DNA from 4 places in the Thalassotalea sp. HSM 43 genome. Region 1 is predicted to be linked to each of the others. Evidence: predicted binding sites of a transcription regulator. Region 1 holds the regulator's gene; each other region holds the start of a gene.
What was found. The regulator sigma-54, encoded in region 1, starts transcription at its own class of promoters, with help from an activator protein. The targets are predictions, from matches to a motif close to GTTGGCACGNNNNTNGNNT.
Positions count from the first base shown of each region.

Region 2: the regulator sigma-54 is predicted to act here: its motif matches at 2,942-2,960, upstream of E2K93_RS09905 (TorF family putative porin).
Region 3: the regulator sigma-54 is predicted to act here: its motif matches at 2,793-2,811, upstream of E2K93_RS03115 (PEP-CTERM sorting domain-containing protein).
Region 4: the regulator sigma-54 is predicted to act here: its motif matches at 1,949-1,967, upstream of E2K93_RS01905 (DUF3192 domain-containing protein).

Region 1 covers NZ_CP038493.1:2,428,315-2,433,330, forward strand. Annotated here, with positions in the region: gene E2K93_RS10420 (HPr family phosphocarrier protein) at 1-136, opposite strand, end outside; gene rapZ (RNase adapter RapZ) at 181-1,026, opposite strand; gene ptsN (PTS IIA-like nitrogen regulatory protein PtsN) at 1,039-1,488, opposite strand; gene hpf (ribosome hibernation promoting factor) at 1,493-1,780, opposite strand; gene E2K93_RS10440 (RNA polymerase factor sigma-54) at 1,804-3,267, opposite strand; gene lptB (LPS export ABC transporter ATP-binding protein) at 3,367-4,095, opposite strand; gene lptA (lipopolysaccharide transport periplasmic protein LptA) at 4,098-4,631, opposite strand; gene lptC (LPS export ABC transporter periplasmic protein LptC) at 4,621-5,016, opposite strand, start outside.
Region 2 covers NZ_CP038493.1:2,308,859-2,313,874, forward strand. Annotated here, with positions in the region: gene aroB (3-dehydroquinate synthase) at 1-1,026, shown strand, start outside; gene E2K93_RS09895 (Dam family site-specific DNA-(adenine-N6)-methyltransferase) at 1,080-1,907, shown strand; gene E2K93_RS09900 (DUF2970 domain-containing protein) at 1,923-2,135, opposite strand; gene E2K93_RS09905 (TorF family putative porin) at 2,227-2,880, opposite strand; gene rpe (ribulose-phosphate 3-epimerase) at 3,191-3,868, shown strand; gene trpS (tryptophan--tRNA ligase) at 3,887-4,891, shown strand; gene E2K93_RS09920 (FHA domain-containing protein) at 4,988-5,016, opposite strand, start outside.
Region 3 covers NZ_CP038493.1:740,648-745,663, forward strand. Annotated here, with positions in the region: gene murJ (murein biosynthesis integral membrane protein MurJ) at 1-1,016, opposite strand, end outside; gene rpsT (30S ribosomal protein S20) at 1,257-1,517, shown strand; gene E2K93_RS03110 (PEP-CTERM sorting domain-containing protein) at 1,825-2,433, shown strand; gene E2K93_RS03115 (PEP-CTERM sorting domain-containing protein) at 2,860-3,477, shown strand; gene E2K93_RS03120 (thymidylate synthase) at 3,708-4,559, opposite strand; gene lgt (prolipoprotein diacylglyceryl transferase) at 4,559-5,016, opposite strand, start outside.
Region 4 covers NZ_CP038493.1:418,396-423,411, reverse strand. Annotated here, with positions in the region: gene queF (NADPH-dependent 7-cyano-7-deazaguanine reductase QueF) at 1-753, opposite strand, end outside; gene syd (SecY-interacting protein) at 837-1,400, shown strand; gene E2K93_RS01910 (hypothetical protein) at 1,508-1,819, opposite strand; gene E2K93_RS01905 (DUF3192 domain-containing protein) at 2,031-2,402, shown strand; gene E2K93_RS01900 (DUF2789 domain-containing protein) at 2,652-2,882, opposite strand; gene E2K93_RS01895 (GNAT family N-acetyltransferase) at 3,119-3,757, shown strand; gene E2K93_RS01890 (DUF962 domain-containing protein) at 3,757-4,080, shown strand; gene E2K93_RS01885 (sigma-54-dependent transcriptional regulator) at 4,132-5,016, opposite strand, start outside.

The DNA.
Region 1 (5,016 bases):
CGGCGGACTTGTCATCCAGTTTAATGGTGATGGTGGCACGATAGTTTTGGCTTAATTTAGCCAGTTTAGTTGCAGCTCTTGCATGTAAGCCGAGTTTATTTTCTATTTTTACGAAGCGTGATTCACAAGTGTACATGGCCGTTGCTTTCCTGGATAACTTGGTCGCGAGTCTTAGCGTCGCTATTTAGTAAGTTCGCGATGACGAATTTGCACATCTCGTTCTTCTTTGCGAAATTGTTTGGCGAGAGCTTCAGCAATATAAACACTGCGATGCTGCCCGCCTGTGCATCCAACCGCTATGGTTAAATAGGTGCGGTTATTACGTTCTAAATGTGGCAACCAAGTCATCATAAAAGAGTTTATCTGCCAAATAAACTTAGTGACAATCGGTTGGCTAGCAAGAAAGTCTTGAACCGGTTGATCGAGGCCATTGTATGGCTTTAGCCCTTGTTCCCAAAATGGGTTTGGCAAAAAGCGGGCATCGAAGACATAATCGGCGTCGGTTGGCACACCATATTTAAAACCAAATGATTCAAACACTATAACCAAAGAACCGGTTTTTGAGCCCATCACTCGTTCACGCACTAAATCCGCTAACTGATGTGGCGTCAAACTGGTGGTATTAATATAAAGATTGGCGCGACTGGCCACCGGGTCGAGTAGCTTTTTCTCTAATGATATCGCTTGATCTAACGCCATGTTTTGACGAATCAAAGGGTGCAATCGGCGAGTTTCGCTGTAACGTCGCACCAATTCTTGATCATCAGCGTCAAGATAGAGAATGCTTAACTCAACCGTACTGGGTAAATAATCAATTATCTCGCGAGCATCTTCCGGGTTATGCGGTAAGTTACGCACATCCAATGACACAGCAACATTTTCGTAGTCGTTAATGACGGTATGGGTCAACGCGGGTAAAAGGTTTACCGGGATATTATCAACGCAATAATAACCGAGATCTTCGAGTACTCGAAGGGCGACGGTTTTACCAGAACCGGATCGGCCACTGACGATCATTAACTTCATTGCTTGCTCCTGTTAGCCATTAGCGACCAGTCTATAGAGTTGATCGGCGCTGGTACAGCGGCGCACGTTTTTACTATTATCTTTGTCTGAAAAGTATTTCGCAACACTTGCCAGAGTTTCTAGGTGTTGTTGGCAGCTATCTTCAGGAACGAATAAAGCGAAAAATATATCGACAGGCTTATTATCAATCGCATCAAAGTCGACCGCCTTATCTGTGGTGATTAACACCGCCACAGGTTGTTCAGTGTTATCGATTTTACTATGCGGGATGGCGATGCCTTTGCCTATACCGGTACTGCTGAGTTTTTCTCTGTCGATAAGGTCGTTTAGCAGCTCTTTGGCTGACGAAGTAGAGATTTTATTAGCGGCAAGTACACTGATTTGCTCTAGAATATTTTTTTTACTGTTGCCCGGAGCTGCACATATGGTGCAGTCCGGAGATAACAAATTAGCGAGTTTCATATAGTTAATGTTTAGACAGTTTGGCCTTGTGTTTTAGCACTTGGCGATCTAGTTTTTCCACAAGTGCATCAATGGAGGCATACATGTCTTCATTTTCAGCGGAGCCAAAAATCTCTCCCTGATTGACGTGCAGTGTGGCTTCGGCGATTTGCTGCAGCTTTTCTACTTTCAATACAACATAAACATTGTTTATGTGGTCGAAATGACGTTCAAGTTTTTCAAATTTTTGTTCAACATACGCTCTCATAGAGGCAGTAACTTCAACATGATGACCAGAAAGATTGATTTGCATAAGCTGTTTCCTTATGGTTTGGCTTAAATTAAGCTTTTTCTTTGGTTTGAAGGAGGAATGCCCAAAGACTCTCGGTATTTGGCTATCGTTCTGCGTGCAACGTTAATCCCCTGATCTGCCAAAAGCTCCGCCATTTTACTATCGCTCAATGGTTTTTTCGGATTTTCAGCGTCGACCAGTTTTTTAATTAAAGCTCGAATTGCAGTAGACGAACACTCCCCGCCGTTTTCGGTACTCACATGGCTTGAAAAGAAGTATTTTAATTCAAATATTCCTCGCGGCGTATGCATGTACTTTTGTGTGGTAACCCTAGAAATTGTCGATTCGTGCATCTCAACCGCTTCGGCAACGTCGTTCAGTACCATAGGACGCATAGCTTCCGGTCCATGTTCAAAAAAGCCCTGTTGTTGTTGTACAATGCAATTGGACACTTTCATCAGAGTTTCATTGCGGCTTTCCAATGATTTAATAAACCATTTTGCTTCCTGCAAATGCGAACGTATAAATTGGCTATCTTCCGCCGAGCTGGTTTTTGCCAGCGAAGCATAGTGATTATTGATATTTAGTTTAGGTGCAGTTTCTGGATTTAGCTCAACCACCCATCGGCCGTTTTTCTTGAACACACTGACATCAGGAATGATGTATTGTTCCTCGTTTTGCACGATGGCATCGCCTGGACGTGGGTTAAGACTGTGAATCAAGCGCATCACTTCTTGAAGTTGTGGCTCTTTAAGTCTGGTTTTACGCATTATGGTGCGAAAATCGCGATTGGCGAGTAAGTCAATATGATTATTGATAACCAGTTTTGCTTCTTTGAGAAACGGCGTGCCAGCGTCAAATTGGTCAAGTTGAATCAGCAAGCAATGCTGAATAGAACACGCGCCGGAGCCAATTGGATCAAACATATGGATGCGCTTTAATACCGCCTCAACTTCGTCTAATTCAATCTCATCATCGCCTAAGCTTTCTTGGATGTCTTCTGTGCTGACCGTTAGGTAACCGGCGTCGTCGATGGCGTCAATAATCGCCACCGCGATGGTTTTATCGGTTTCAGTAAATGGTGTTAGTTCCATCTGCCAGGTAAGGTGATCATGGATGTTTTCCGTGGTTTCACCTTGATAGACGGTATCGTCATTACCGGATGCCATTCCAGTATTGGAGACTCCGGCACTAAAGCTTTCTTCCCATGTTGAGTCGACAGACAGCTCTTCTGGGATTTCATTTTGGGTTAAGGCTTCACTGGTGGTGATTTCATCTTGTGTTGGCGTTGCATCTTCGCTGCCATCTAAACCGTTGCTTTCGGTGGTGCTTGCCTCATTACTTTGTTGCTGATTGTCATCGGCTTCCAGCAATGGATTGCTTTCAAGCGCTTCCTGAATTTCCTGTTGTAGATCCAAGGTCGATAGTTGCAACAATTTTATCGCTTGTTGCAATTGTGGAGTCATCGTTAGGTGCTGGCCAATGCGCAGCTGAAGACTTGGTCTCATTAGTTAATTGCTTTCCATAAAACAGAATACAAGTGGCAATGCATAACCAAGCAATTAAGCCTGTATCATTGCGGCGTTTTTTCCTTGCACTAGTTATAACTATAGCGTGAATTTCTCGCCTAGGTAGACGTCTCGTACATGTTGATTTGATAAAACTTGTTCAGCATTGCCTTGGGCTATCAACTCACCATGGCTAACGATATAGGCATGCTCACATACATCCAAAGTTTCACGAACATTGTGATCGGTGATAAGGACACCGATACCACGTTCTTTTAAATGTAAGATAATTTTTTTAATGTCACCCACTGAAATAGGGTCAACACCGGCAAACGGTTCATCGAGCAAGATAAATTGCGGATCCGCCGCCAATGCTCTGGCAATTTCGACGCGGCGACGTTCACCACCGGATAGGCTTTGCCCAGTATTTTCTACGATATGACCGATATTGAACTCTTCAACCAACGACTCAAGCTTTTCTTGACGCTCATTTGCCGTCATTTCCTTGCGGGTTTGCAGTATAGACATGATGTTATCGTAGACAGAAAGCTTGCGAAAAATCGATGCTTCTTGAGGCAAGTATCCGATGCCGTGACGCGCTCTCTCATGCATAGGCGATAAGGTAAGATCAACATTGTTCAGTGTCACGGTACCTTCGTCGCTAGCGACTAGGCCGACAATCATATAAAACGATGTGGTTTTACCTGCGCCATTAGGACCCAGCAAGCCAACTACTTGACCGGCTTTAACCGTCATACTGACATCTTTAACAACTTTACGACCTTTATAGGCCTTAGCGAGATTTTTGGCTTCGAGCGTTGCAGTCATGATTACTGTTCTTGTTCAGTGGTTTCGTTATTGTCTTTTTTGTTGATCTTGTCTTTCACTTCAGGTTCGATAATTGTGGTCACAATGCCGCTGCCATCACCATCGGCAGTAAGCTGCTCGGTTTCAAGGTTATAGGTAATCACATCACCTTGCACCATGCTGCCTTGCTGACTTACTTTGGCATTACCACGAATAACGATGATATTGGTTAATGGTGAGTAGCTAATTTCATTGGCTTGCAATTCAATTTGATCACCATTATCGAGCGTTTGGCTAAATCTGGCCGGTGTTCCCTTAGCCAAATATTTTTTTGCCTGTGAATCGTTTTCATTGCTGACTTGAACTAAATCGGCTTCGATAGTCAAAGTGCCCTGGGTTATTTTGACGTCGTCGATATAACTGGCAATGCGATTTTTTAAATCGGTTGACTGTTTTTGCGCAACAATTTTAATTTCTTTTTCAAAGTCTGATTGCTCAGCACTCAGCCAAAAGCTGGGAAGCAATAAGGCAGCACTGACTAATAGTTTATGAGTCATGTTTTTTAAAGGTTGTTTGTACATGTTCACTCAATGTCATTTCGGTAGTATTTATATCAACCTTCAAACCTACACCGCTCATGGTAAAGTCTTTACCTTTCAATAGGATATTTTGGTCTGAGGTTATTATTTTAGTATCCAGATCCAATGCCAACTCTTCCCCCTGAACTTCTGAGATGAAGGCATTTTTATCTTCACAGATTAATCTTACTCTATCTTTTAGAATTAAGATATTGTCTTTGCCGAGAAAACCACTTTCTGCGGTTAGTCGCCAAGGCTCAGAGCCGTCATCGGGGTATAAAGTGTAGGCAGGCTTAAGTAATTTGGTTTCGCCCAGTTGATCAAAGTGGGTCATTTGCTCTGCGTAAATGGTGTGCACCAGATG
Region 2 (5,016 bases), 120 kb from region 1:
TACCCTATCTTTATCGAATCAGGGCTGTTAACTGACAGCCCAATTTCCTCTTATATTAAAGGCCAACGCGTCTGCATCGTAACAAATGATGTAGTCGATAAACTTTATTTAAACGCGTTAAAGCAACAATTGGCGAATTATCAACTAGACGTTGTTATTTTAGCCGATGGTGAAGCGCAAAAATCGTTGGCTAATTTTGAAAAAATCATGGCTCATCTGCTGGCTAATATCCATGGTCGTGACTCAACCTTAATTGCTTTAGGTGGTGGTGTCATTGGTGACATTACCGGATTTGCGGCCGCGTGTTATCAACGTGGTATTGATTTTATTCAGATCCCAACCACATTGTTGTCGCAAGTGGACTCTTCTGTTGGCGGTAAAACCGCGGTCAATCATCCTTTAGGTAAAAACATGATTGGCGCCTTTTATCAGCCTCAGGCGGTGCTTATAGATGTTGATAGCCTAAATACCTTACCTTCACGCGAATTTGCCGCGGGTATGGCTGAGGTAATTAAATACGGCATTCTCGGTGATTACCCATTCTTTTGCTGGTTAGAAGACAACAAGCAAAACATTAAGCAAGGTGACCAACACATTCTCGCTAGCATGATTGCTAAATGCTGTCAGGCAAAAGCTGATATCGTCGCTGCGGATGAAAAAGAGTCTGGTGTACGAGCCATGTTAAACCTTGGCCATACATTTGGTCATGCGATTGAAGCTGAGCAGGGTTATGGTAAATGGTTACATGGTGAAGCGGTTGCCACTGGTATGGTGCAAGCGTCAAACTTAGCTAAATTATTAGGTCACTTAACCGATGCTGATGTCGAGCGTATTAAAAACCTAATCGCTTATTTTGATTTACCCATTGCTGGACCTAGCGAAATGAACATCGATTCTTATCTCAAGCATATGGCGCGTGATAAGAAAAATCTGGCTGGGAAAATTCGGTTAATTGTGCCGACGGCTATTGGCAAAACCGAGATTTTTGATAACATAAGCCGTGAACAGTTGCAGCAGGTTATTTAACTGCATCGCAATCCCTATCAGCCGCCGGGCATAAGCAGTACAAGAACAATAACATGACGCAAAAGCAAAGAGCCTTCCTTAAGTGGGCCGGTGGCAAATACACCCTTAGCGATACCATTGGTAAGATGCTGCCCAAAGGCAAGCGTTTAATCGAGCCTTTTGCTGGTGCGGGTTCTATTTTTCTTAATAGCAATTATGATCAGTACTTGTTGAATGACATCAACAAAGACTTAATAAACTTATATTTGACGCTAAAGAAAAATCCTGAGAAGTTTATTGCCGATGCGCGCAAACTTTTTACCCCAGAATATAACGTCGCTGAAGAGTATTATCTGCTGCGCAGTCAATTTAATGACACCAGTGATGCCTATCAACGCAGCTTGATGTTCTTGTATATGAATCGCCATGGTTATAACGGTTTATGTCGTTATAACTCAAAAGGTGGCTACAACGTACCATTTGGTAAGTACAAGCGCCCATACTTTCCTGAAAAAGAGCTATTGGCGTTTGCTAACAAAGCGCAAATTACAGATTTTGTTTGTGAAAACTATCGTGATACCTTTGCGCGTGCTGAAGATGGTGATGTTATTTATTGCGATCCACCATATGTGCCGTTAAGCAAAACCGCCAGTTTTACCAGTTACGCTGGTAATGGTTTTGGTCTAGACGAACAAGCGGATTTAGCTAACGCAGCAGAAGAAGTGACGCGTGATAAAAAAGTGACTGTGCTTATTTCTAATCACGACACCATTTGGACGCGTAAAATTTATGAACACGCCGATAAGTTAAAGTCGATTAAGGTCGCTCGTACCATCAGTCAAAAGGCCAATGGCCGTAATAAAGTTGGTGAACTACTGGCGCTATACAAGTCTAAGCGTTAAGTCATCGCGCAGCAGTTAGGTTAGACTCAACACTATTTGCACAATAGCGATTAATGCCAATACAAATAACGTCACTGCAATACCGCCAACAATGGCGAAGTGACTAAATTTACCTTCGCTAAAGTCCCGCTTTCGATTGTCATCACTTTGCACGCCGAGTAGCGCTGCAGCGACACTGCTGATCACTTGTTTTATACCGAGCGATGGTTTTGATGGTTCTTCATTCATAGTGTCAGAATATGAGCAGGGTGATCAAATTGCAAACAAAAAAGCGGCAATATCATTACGATATGCCGCCTTCTCTACAAAGTGATTGGTCTTAGAAAGTTTTGCTTAAACTAAATACCATTGACTCTTCACCTTCACCGGTTTCAACATCTAATTCTTCTGAGTTGCTAATGATGGCAACACCAACATCAAAACCAGCAACTTCTGCGCCGTAACCTAGTTCAAAGTAATCACCTTCGAAATCTTGGCCCCAAGTACCAAACGTCGCGTAAAAACCTTCGTATTCAGCAGTAATTGAGGCAAAATCATAATCTGACTCTTCAATGCCTAAATCATCATCTTCGCCATGAACACCAACGTTATATGACAAAGACACAAAACCATAACTTAAACCTAGGTTTACTTCGTTATAATCAGAGTCAAAATCACCGGTATATTGGTAGGTAGTCGCACCAATGCTTAAGCCTAAACCTGATTCTGTTTCAAAACCGTATCCAGCGTAAAAGTCGATTTCTAAACCGTCAGTTACATCAGCACCCCAAGTACCAACATAAAAACCATTTTTCTCGTAATCAAGACCAGCACTTGCTGAAGCCGTATCTGTTTGCATAATACCGCGGAAGAAGTATTGAGAAACAACACCTGCGTTACCACTTACTTCAGCCAAAGCAACGTTGGTGCTGGCCATAAATGAACTTGCCCCTAATGTTGCCATCAGCAACGATGTTTTGAAGATATTTTTCATTTTATTCCTACCTGTATAAAGTTATTTTTTTAAATTTGTTATTAACGAACTGACAAGGGAGTTGCAAAGGCAATGCCAAATGTTAAAAAAATGCTACAACACATATAGTTAAAGGGCGCTAGAGGATCCCATGGAGATCAAAAGACACACCAATTTAGAGTCGCTGCTCTATTTTAGTGCGAGTTGTGCATTTTTTGTGCGCGTTGAAATTTGCTAATATTTTGCACTATTTACGCATTGTTACTTCTCTATTAGCGCTTATTTTTGGTAAAGTAACGCACCTGTAAAAAATAACTCTTAGGCTGTTATTATGTCGTCATTTTTAATTGCACCATCGATCCTATCCGCTGACTTTGCGCGTTTGGGTGATGATGTTGCGAAAGTACTGGAAGCTGGTGCTGATGTCGTTCATTTCGATGTGATGGATAATCACTTTGTACCGAACCTGACCATTGGCCCTATGGTGTGTAAGTCACTACGTGATTATGGCATTACGGCACCAATTGATGTGCATTTAATGGTCAAACCCGTTGATTCGTTGATCCCACAATTCGCTAAAGCTGGTGCAGATATCATTACCTTTCATCCGGAAGCAAGTGATCATGTTGACCGTACCTTACAGTTAATTAAGGACAACGGCTGTAAAGCGGGACTGGTATTGAATCCGGCAACACCATTGCATGTACTCGATTACGTCATGGATAAACTGGATGTTATTCTACTGATGTCGGTAAACCCTGGCTTCGGTGGGCAAAGCTTTATTCCGTCAACTTTGACTAAGTTGAAACAAGTAAAACAGAAAATACAGCAAAGTGGCTATGATATTCGCCTCGAAATCGATGGCGGTGTCAAAGTGAATAATATTAAAGAAATTGCCGAGGCTGGTGCGGACATGTTTGTCGCTGGCTCGGCGATTTTTGCTGAAAATGACTATAAAGCCGTGATTGACCAAATGCGCAGTGAACTGGCGCAGGCCGATCTAGGTTAGCACTCTATAAGGACCAAAATGACTAAGCCAATCGTATTAAGTGGTTGTCAGCCATCAGGTGAGCTGACTATTGGTAACTACCTCGGTGCTTTGCGCCAATGGGTGGGCATGCAAGATGATCATCAGTGTTTCTACTCACTGGTAGACCTGCACGCGATTACCGTACGACAAAACCCTGATGATTTACGCAAAGCGGTTCTTGATGGACTTGCGTTATATTTGGCGTGTGGTGTCGATCATAATAAGAGCACCATATTTGTTCAATCACAAGTGCCAGAGCACAGCCAATTAGCGTGGGTGTTAAACTGTTACACGCAAATGGGTGAACTAAACCGCATGACTCAGTTTAAGGATAAATCGAGTAAAGCTGGTGCTGATATCAATTCAGGCCTGTTTACTTATCCTGTGCTTATGGCGGCGGATATTCTTTTGTATTCTGCCAATCGAGTGCCGGTAGGTGAAGACCAAAAGCAACATTTGGAATTAGCACGCGATATCGCGAACCGTTTTAACAACTTATACGGCGACACCTTTAACGTGCCGGATCCTTATATCCCAGAAAACGGTGCACGGGTAATGAGCTTGTTAGACCCTCACAAGAAAATGTCTAAGTCGGACGACAACCCCGGTAACTTTATTGGCTTATTAGAAGATCCAAAGAAAATTACCAAGAAAATAAAGCGTGCGGTAACAGACTCTGATGAGCAAGCGCGTATTTATTACAACCTTGAAGAGAAGCCTGGAGTTTCAAACTTGTTGAGTTTGTTGTCTTGTGCAACCGGTGACAGTGTCGAATCTCTCGTGCCGAAATACGAAGATAAAATGTATGGTCATCTAAAAGGTGATGTTGCTGAAGCCGTTGTAGCGATGTTGCAACCTATCCAGCAAAAGTACCATGAGTATCGTCAAGATCAGGCCTTTCTAAATCAGGTTATGCGTGAAGGGGCTGAGAAAGCCTCAGCACAAGCGGGCAAGGTATTAGCGTCTGTATATGACGCTGTTGGCTTTATTGCCAAGCCGTAATATGCTTTATTTGATGTCATAAAAAAGGGCCGTGTGGCCCTTTTTTGTTGCGTCGGTTTTGATGTCCGTATGCGCGCGCTTATTTAGGCGGGCGGCTTATTCCCCATCTTCGCCATTGGCTTTTT
Region 3 (5,016 bases), 1.7 Mb from region 1:
ACAATCAAACCCGCCATCGCTGGCCAGCCTAATAAACTCACCACTTTTAATGCCCAGCCAATGGTATCGGCAAATTGGCCAGAATCTTTGCTGGCATGTAATCTCGATAAACTCGGTAAAATGATGGTAGCAATGGCAATACCGAACAGACCAAGCGGAAACTCTAATAAACGGTCTGCATAGTAAAGCCAACTGATCGAACCGGTTATAAGGAAACTGGCAATCAAGGTATCAAGCAATAAATTAATTTGTGTCACTGATACGCCAAACAAAGCCGGGACAATAAGCTTGCGAATTTTGCTAACACCAGGATGGCGCCAACCCCATGACGGTTTCACTAATACACCTGCGCGATACAAAAACGGCAGCTGAAACAAAAATTGACTTAAACCACCAAGAAATACTCCCCAGGCTAAGGCATAAGCTGGCTCTTCAAATTGACTGGATAGAAATATCGCCGCCAATATAATGCACACATTGAGCAGTACGGGTGTAAACGCTGCTGCGGCGAATTTACCTAGGGTATTAAGCACGGAACCTGCCAGCGCGGTTAAGGCAATAAACCATAAATAAGGAAAGGTAATGGTTAACAAACTTGATGCTAAGTCAAATTTAGCGGCGTTAGGGCCATCATTAAGCCAATCGACAAACCAGCCAAAGCCAAATAACGCAACCACCACAGGCGAGGCTATCATGCCAAACAAGGTGACAACCGAGACAATGACGCCTAATGTACCGCTGACTTTAGCTATCAGCTCTCTGCTTTCGTTTGTGCCATTGGCTTGATCTTGGTGCTGATATTCAGACAATACCGGCACAAAAGCTTGTGCAAATGCGCCTTCAGCAAATAATCGACGCAAGAAATTTGGGATTTTGTTTGCAAAAAAGAATACGTCGGCACCCGCACTGGTACCAATCTTGTCAGCAATAACGATATCTCTGACCAAACCCAGTACTCTTGATATGAGGGTCATAAAACTGACTATTAGGCCAGATTTAAGCAAACGCTTAGCCAAAATTGCTGCTCCTTTGTTATTTTTATTAATAATTTGGTTACCAAGGCCGGTAAAGTTTCGGTTCAGGGGCCAATTATGTTAGTATCATATCCTTTGACGGGCTGGGTTAAAACCGCTATTTCATCCTAATCATCAGTTAATCGATTTTATTTAGTTAAAACGTTTGACATTGGCGGAAAAAACAGGCATATTTCGCAGCCTTAAATTATGGCTATATTATTTAAATTTTAGGAGTTCACCTTGGCTAACTCTAAGTCTGCTAAGAAGCGCGCTGTCCAATCTGAGAAGCGTCGCCAACACAATGCTTCACGTCGCTCTATGATGCGTACTTACGTGAAGAAAGTTATCGCTGCAATTGAAGCTGGTAACAAAGAAGTTGCTACACAAGAAATGGTAGCTGCTACACCAATTTTAGACCGTTACGCAAGTAAAGGTTTAATCCACAAAAACAAAGCGTCTCGTGTTAAGAGTCGTTTAAATGCAAAAATCAAAGCTCTTTAATTGAGTTTTTGCTAAAGTTTTTTTAGAAATACCGCCTTTTGGCGGTATTTTTTTGCCTAAAAAAAGCCACCTTAAAAACCTTAAAAAAGCCCCTTAAAAGCTGTAAAAAAGTCCGTCATCCCTTTTTCCACAAGGCCTGAACTGGTGTCAGAATTTTTTACAAATCACTACTTTGCCTTTTGTTTTCATACCTATTTCGACGTCAAGTCACTAATAAGATAAGTAAAAATTATTTCGGAATGGATATTGCAACCTTTAGCCCGAGTTCCAAATTAACGGCTAAAGACAAAATTCAAGAGGAAATCTTATGTTTAAAGGAAAGAATCTGATTGGTGCTATGTTGCTGCTCGTACTCTCCTCATTCGCCGCCAAGGCCAGTTACATGGCGCCTTGTGATGAAATGTATATCGGTGTTGAGCAAAGTTATGCCTGTGACATGGGTACCGTCAACAATGACAAACTCAATCCGCTTCAAGTCAATGTAGACATGATGTTCGGTTATGATGATTGGGAATTCCTCTCTAAAGATGAAAGCAACTCAGGTCAGGGTCAATCAGGTACGTTCACCTTTGATCCGATGGACGGCTATGACATCATGGTTGTACTAAAAGGTGGTGCAGCAGCAAACCCAGATGTCTATGTTGGCTACTGGTTAGATTTTGAATCAGCGTATGATGCAGAATCTGACAGCTACATTTTCACTTGGGAGTCACCATTTGTTGGCCCTAATGGACCAATTCAAGATGTTTCACACGTCAGTTTTTACGCTCGCTTGTGTGACGAAGCATCGACCACCGATGGTCTGCCAAGCAACTGTGACGGTACCAACCCACCGTCAGAAGTGCCAGAGCCTACTTCGTTACTGATTTTAGCAAGTGGATTACTGGGATTACGTTTCGCAAGAAAAAGAGTTTAATAGACTCGTCTTTATCTCCAACGCATCTTAGGCCTTCGCCTGAAGAACCAATGACAAAGAGAACAGTGATCCTGTTCTCTTTTTGTTTACCCTTTCAAAACAAATATCATTTTTATCTCCTTGATCCCCTACCCCTCAACGCCTTTATAAACATAGCCTGTAGCATCAACAACACCGTCAGAATAAAGATAAATCCAGCCTTAAAACAATGGCTTTAATGTAAAGTTGTTACCTTTCAATAAGATGGCTGTTAGCTGCAATTCTGATACTGACAGGCTTTTTTACACTCGAATCAAGCACCCACCGAGTCAGCAACCGAGAAACACAAATAAGACATTGAAATATAACATAAAAAAAATATTGGAATGTATATTGCTTTGTTCAACTCAATTATTCAGTTAACAATAAAACCCAAGAGGCAAGGTTATGTGGAAAGGAAAAAGTATAATAGGTGCCGTGTTAATACTCGCGTTTTCAGCATTCGGGGCAAACGCAAGCTACATGGCTCCATGTGAAGATAGATACATTGGTATCGAACAAAGCTTTGCATGTGATATGGGCTCAGAAACTAATGATTTCATTAAAGACCCGTTACAAGTTAACGTAGACATGATGTTTGGTTACAGTGATTGGATGTTCCTTGAGAAAGACGAAGGGGAAAATGTTCCTGCTGAGTCTGGGATGTTCACCTTTGATCCTATCGATGGTTATGACATCATGGTTGTACTAAAAGGCGGTTCTGCTGCGGATCCTGATGTTTACGTTGGCTACTGGCTTGATTTTGGCGCCGCATTCGATGAAGAGTCTGGCGACTACATATTCACTTGGGATTCTCCTTTCATCGGTCCTAATGGTCAGATGCAAGAAGTGTCACATATCAGCTTTTACGCTCGTATGTGTAACGAAGATGAAGTAAGCACAACAAGTGATTTACCGAGCAGCTGTGATGGTACGAACCCACCGTCAGAAGTTCCTGAGCCAACTTCACTGCTTATACTTGCAAGTGGTCTACTAGGATTACGATTTGCGAGACGCAGAGCTTAGTTAAGAGCTTAGTTAACTTGTCTGAGTTCGCCGGAGCATAGCAGCGAACTCGACACAGCTTCAACTAGCCCTGACCAACTAGTTAATAGATATAGATAAAAAAGGAGAACAGTATCACTGTTCTCCTTTTTCTTTAAGTTTTGTTTAAGCTGCTTGTTAAACGTTTTGTTAAGCAATTTGCTAAGCGTTTGGTCAAACGATTTAAGCGAACAGAAAGCTATACGTAAAAGCTATACCGAAAATGGGTATTGAATCGGATCATGATGCTCATAACCAACCACTTTAAAGTCATCCGCGGTAACCCATTTTTCGACATCTTCCAAGGTTTTAATATCTGGATTAATCTCTAACTTAGGTGCAGCTAACGGTTCACGTTTAAGTTGAACATTTTGCATTAAATCTAACTGATCTTCATAGATATGCGCATTGACAATTTTATGAAAAGCGGTGCCCGCTTTATGACCGGTAATTTGCGCCATCAAGGCTAAAAACGTAAACACTTGAATTTGGTTAAAGTTAAGCCCTAATGGTACGTCACATGAACGCTGGAAGCTCGTCAAATGCAATGTATCACCTAGTAACGAGAAATTATGGGTGTGCATGCATGGGCGTAGACAGCCCATATGAAATTCGCCAGGGTTATAGAAAGAGATAATTTCGCCACGGTCATCGTTACCGTTTTTCAAATTATCGACCACTTTCTTTAACTGATCTACGGTGCCGCCGTCTGGCTTTTGCCAAGAACGACCTTGTACACCATAGACGCGGCCCATATCATCTTCACCTTTACGGTATGGGTTGTTCAACCATACGCTGTTTTCATTAGCGTTGGCGTCCCAAGTACGAGCGCCAAGCGCACGAAAATCAGCGGCATTATCATAACCTTTGATATAACCAAGCAATTCCGCAATGGCTGCTTTATAAAAGCTTTTACGTGTGGTGATCAATGGAAATTGATTATTGGCCACATCGTATTGTAAGTCAGCATTGATAACCGTAAGACAGCGCTTGCCGGTACGTTTGTTATCTACCCAAACACCTTCGTCGATAATGCGTTGACAAAGATCTAAATACTGTCTCATTAGTGCGCTCCCTTGGTTTGCTTGTTGCTTGTGTCGTTTGTGTGTTGATTTAAGCCCCAGATAATCAATGCCAAACCACCAATTACCATAGGTAAGGACAATATTTGCCCCATAGAAATAAAGCTAAAAATAAAGCCTAAATGGGCATCTGGTTCTCTAAAGAATTCAACGATAAATCGAAATGCGCCATAACCGGCTAAAAATGTACCGCCCGCGACACCAGTCGCTTTTGTATGTTTACTGACAAAGTAAACCATAAAGAACAATACCACGCCTTCGAGGAAAAACTCATACAATTGCGATGGGTGGCGAGCAAGCCCCAATGGATCGCTTGGGAAAACCATTGCCCAACTGACGTCAGTTTCTCGGCCCCAAAGCTCGGCGTTAATAAAGTTACCGATGCGCCCTGCCCCTAAGCCAAATGGCACCAGTGGCGCGACAAAATCACCAACTTGTA
Region 4 (5,016 bases), 2.0 Mb from region 1:
AAATACCGTTAATGATTCCGGTTGGCAAAACTCCATTATATCGGTGTAGATTCGCTCAACACATTGCTCATGAAACTCATTGTGTTGTCTAAATGAAATCAAATAACGTAACAATTGTTCTTTGTCGATTTGCTTGCCGCGATAACTGATATATACGCTGCCCCAGTCCGGTTGATTGGTGATCAAGCAATTGGATTTCAACAGATGGGAAATTAATTGTTCACTAACCACTGCGCCTTTGTCACTGGCATTTGCCAATAATGTGCGGTCAAATTGATAATCATTGATGTCGATATCCAAATCATCAATGCAAACCGCATCAATATCGCTAATGGCCAACGCAGGGCAGTCGTCCACTGCAAACAAAGTCACACTTACCTCGGCATTTGCGGTTTTACTTAGGTCTTTGCCAAGTGTTTGCTCAACGTCTTGCCAACGGGCAAAGCGGCTTTGATTAAAGCTGTTTAAATACAACTTAAATGATTTTGATTCGATCAAATTATCACTGGTACACGGGATGCGAAATTCGGCAACCGCAACCACGGGTTTACCTTTGTTATTTAGCCAAGACAGTTCGTAGCCATACCAAACATCCTCACCTTTAAATGGCAGTTCACCGCTCAGGTTCAAATCATCTCGATTTAACGAACGAGGAACGGCTTGCAATAAATGTGGCGCATAGTCACTGGTGTAGTCGGTGGTTTTACCAAGGACCAATGATTTGAGTTCATCACGATTTGAATATTTTGACATAAGTTAACTTTTTGATGGCAATAAAAACAATGGGTTCGCTATAATACGACTAACAATGTCGTAACCAAAGCTTATTTTAACTCATGAGTCCATTACAAAAAAGCCTTGCCCAGTTCGCCAAGGGCTACGCAGAGTTCCATCAACAAAAAACCGCTAAATTGCCAATCATCGAACATGATGACGATTGGCCGTCTCCATGTGAGCTAGGTGCCATTGATGGTGATGGCTTTATTAGCTGGCAAGCTGTTGATATAGAAGATGAATTAAGCTTTGATAATGTTGAAAAAGCGCTAGAACTAACGCTGCATAACGATATCAAAGAATATTTTATGGCAGTGTATTCAGAAGCGATTCCTTGTCGCTGTGAGCAAGGGGAATTAGAGTTATTGCTGGCCTGGAATGGCAAAGATTTTGAACGACTGCAACAAAATTTGATTGGTCATGTACTAATGAAACGTCGTTTACAACAAGCAGAAACGCTGTTTTTTGCGGTAACCGATCAAGAAGAAATTAACTTGGTAATAAAAAACGATAATGGTGAAGTATGGGCCGAACCTGTCGGCTTAGAGCCGAGCAAGTTCGTTGCGAAAAACCTACAAGAGTTTATTGCTAGCCTGAGCTACAGTCAGCAAGAAGCCGAGCAATAGACTCTTTGCCGAGTCTTGGTTGTTGAGGCCTGAGCATTGAATCTATTGTTCTGAGTCTATAGCCTTGAGAACTTAGCCCTTAGCTCTTAGCTCTTCGCCCTTAGCCCTTAGCTCTTCGCCTTTAACTCGGCAATTTGCTGCTTTAAATCATCAATTTGTTGTTGCAATGGTTGGATGGCACTAGCAATACGTTGCTCAATATCATCGCCCATTGGTTTGGCTTTTGCTGGCGCGGATTGTGGCGTTGCTGACGTTGACTCGCCAAGTTTTGGATTTTTCTGCCAAGTCTGTAAGCCTTTGATAATTAATGCTAATGGCGTACCCGCGGCTACTCGAGCTTTGATTAAGGCAATCGAAGGAGTCTTACCTTGTTTGGCAATCTCGGTACAGGCTTGATATATGTGTTGTTGATTATCCATAGGTCACTGTCTGATGATAAATTCAATAAAGTTGTCAAATTGACAAAATAATAGCGAAATAGACTAACGTTGTCACCTGTAAATTATTTGTTAAAACAACAAAACCTTTTAAAAACAACGGTTTAAAAAGTTGGCAACCTATTTGCTTTGTAATAACTAAATCAAAAAATAATTTTCGACTTAAAAACGAAACATTCAAGAGAGAAATAAAATGAAAAAATCGTTAGCTGCTTTATTACTTGTTGCACCACTGTCTTTAGGTTTATCTGGTTGTATCGTTGTTGCAACCGACGGCGAAGGTGATTTTAGCCACTTGGCGGATCATGAAGAGCGTGAATACGAAAACCGTAAAAAGATTGCTCGCTTACAAGTAGGCATGGAATATAGCGCGACTCAAGATTTACTTGGTGTACCGGATTTCACTGAATTGTATGAAAAAGATGGCGAAAATATTCAAGTATTATTTTATCGCACCAATCGCAAGCATTCAGACAGCATGACTACCAAAGATGAATGTACACCATTGGTGTTTAAAGATGGCAAATTAGCAGCGTGGGGGGAAAGCGCTTATTCAGAAATCTAACGCTGTGTAAATATTCTAAGCGCTTTGACGGGGCCAATGCTGGTAGTAATAGCATTGGCCTTTTCACATCTATCACCTCGAAGTATTAATCTTTAAGTCATTACCTCTAAGTAATTACCTTTAAGTAATAACATCTAAGTAAGCACCTCTAAGTAAGCACCTCGAAGTAAGCATCATCCGAACAGCCTATAAATCATGACTTGGTTAATGGCATTGCATGAATGCGCTTAATTTTATGCCTTTGAGTTATCAACGCAACATACTGTCGAGTACATCGACAATTTCGCTCCAATCTGAATCTTGCTCAATGGCCTGCTCAATAAATCGTGATTGAGACGGCTTCCAAAATGGGGCCTGCGATAGATGCATGTGCTCTGGTACGCCTTTATGACGCTCAATAAATATCTTCATTGACGCATCACTGCTATCCAAACCTAATTGTGCAAACAGGTTTTTTAAATTATGTTGTGATAAATCCATAGCGATCCCCTCAAGGTTCTTACAGCCTATCGCCAAATAAACTGGCAACTATTAGCAGTATAGATAATGTAGAAAAACTGACCAATATTTTGTTTGACTTGCTTTCACCTGACTTGATATGGTGATTTTTCCAACGTTATAAAACGCATGTATCGCACCAAGGTAATCGATAATAAAAATATAATAAGCGCATTACCCAGCTAATACATTGCCAATAATGAAACTATGGGGTAGTCATGAACGACGTACAAGTGAAAACGGATTCTGATGTTAGGGCAGCTTATTTGTCCGCACCAGAGCTTAAGTTAGCCGCTTCTTTGATATATCAGGCATATCACGATGATCCTGTCTTTATCGAGTTGTTTGATACCGGCAGTGGCGATTACGAACAAAAACTACGAGCAGCGATTCGTGAAGAACTGGCGGCGTTTTGGCAGGCCAATCAACCTATCTTGGGGATCTATAAGGGTGAAGCCTTAGTTGGCGTTGCCTGTTTGCATAGCCCAACCGACGGCTTTGGATCCGAGAGATTCTGGCATTGGCGGTTAAAAATGATGCTGTCAGCAGGTTATGTATCGACTAAGCAAATGATCCAAAAAGAGCAACAGATCATTGATGCTGTGCCATTTCAACGTTTTCATATCCTTTCGTTTGCGGCAATTCACCCATTACATCAGCACCACGGCTTTGGCCATTATTTGATGGCGGCGGTTAATGCCACCTTAGAAGACGATAGCAGCAGTGAAGGTGTGGTGATTTACGTTACATCCGATAAATACAAAGCGTTCTTTAAAGAGTGTGATTATAAAACGCTAACGGAAATAACCGTTGGACAAGTTACCGGACCTTTGATGGTGCATTATCGAGAATCCTAATGGCAACCGAACCCAAACAGTACCAAAGCTTTAAAGAGTTTTATCCTTTTTATTTGTCGCAGCATAAAAACCGCACCTGCCGGAAATTACATGTTGCTGGCAGTGCTTTGGTGTTGTTTACCTTAGCTTATGCACTTTTGACCAGCCAATATAAATTGCTGTGGTTGTTGCCAGTCATAGGCTATGGTTTTGCTTGGGTAGGGCATTTCTTTTTTGAGAAGAACAGACCTGCGACCTTCACCTACCCACTTTATAGCTTGATGGGGGATTGGGTCATGTTTTATCAAGAAATAAAATATTACCTAACAGGCCGCAGCCGCTAACCCCTGACTTTTAAGCCTTGATCCTAATTCTAATAGTTAGTCCCTAGTCCCTCATGATTCAGCGTTTAATTGATCGACATATTTTTTGACTGTGCGCCTGTCTATTTGTGTGTGAGTTGCAACCGCATCATAGGTGCCAAGTTGTTGATACAACATCTGACAATAGCGAGCATTTAAGCTCTTCAAATCATGACCGGTATCAGCGAGTTGCGCTAACAAGGTTTCGGTCGGATCTTGTGTATTTAAGCGTATGCGATCGCCATGGTAACTGCCGCGAAGAATAATGCGTCGAATTGCCTGCTCTAGCTCCCGTACATTGCCAGGCCAAGTGTAATTGGGCTTGATGTGTTTGCTCAGTGCATCAAGCACTGTCTGTTCAATACCTTGGTTAGGCTCATGACAAATACGTTTAACCAAGGCTTTGGTTAACAATTGCAGCTCTTTTGGGTGTTCTTGTAATCGCCGCCTAAGTGGCGGAATTTCGATGATGTCAGAGCATAAACGATAGTAAAAATCGTCACGGATTTTACCATCGTATCGCAATTGCGCCAGTGGCTGGTTAGCAGCGGCAATAATGCGACCATGAAACTCTTCTGCTTGTCGGCAACCTACAGGGGTAAAGGTACGTTCTTGCAGCACTTTCAATAATTTGATTTGAATGCTTTCGCTGATATCGCCAATCTCATCTAAAAACAGTAAGCCATTTAATTTGCAACGACTAAACAGTCCTTGGTAATTGTCAAAAGCACCAGTAAATGCACCTTTTTTATGGCCAAACAATTCCGACTCGATCAGATTTTCGGCGTATTGAGATAAGTTGGATTCGACATAAATATCTTGGTAATGATCGCGAAACGACTGACTTTGTTGGTCGTAATGAATATGCCCGGATAGACCTATAGCTTTTGCCGCAGAACCTTTACCTGTGCCGGTTTC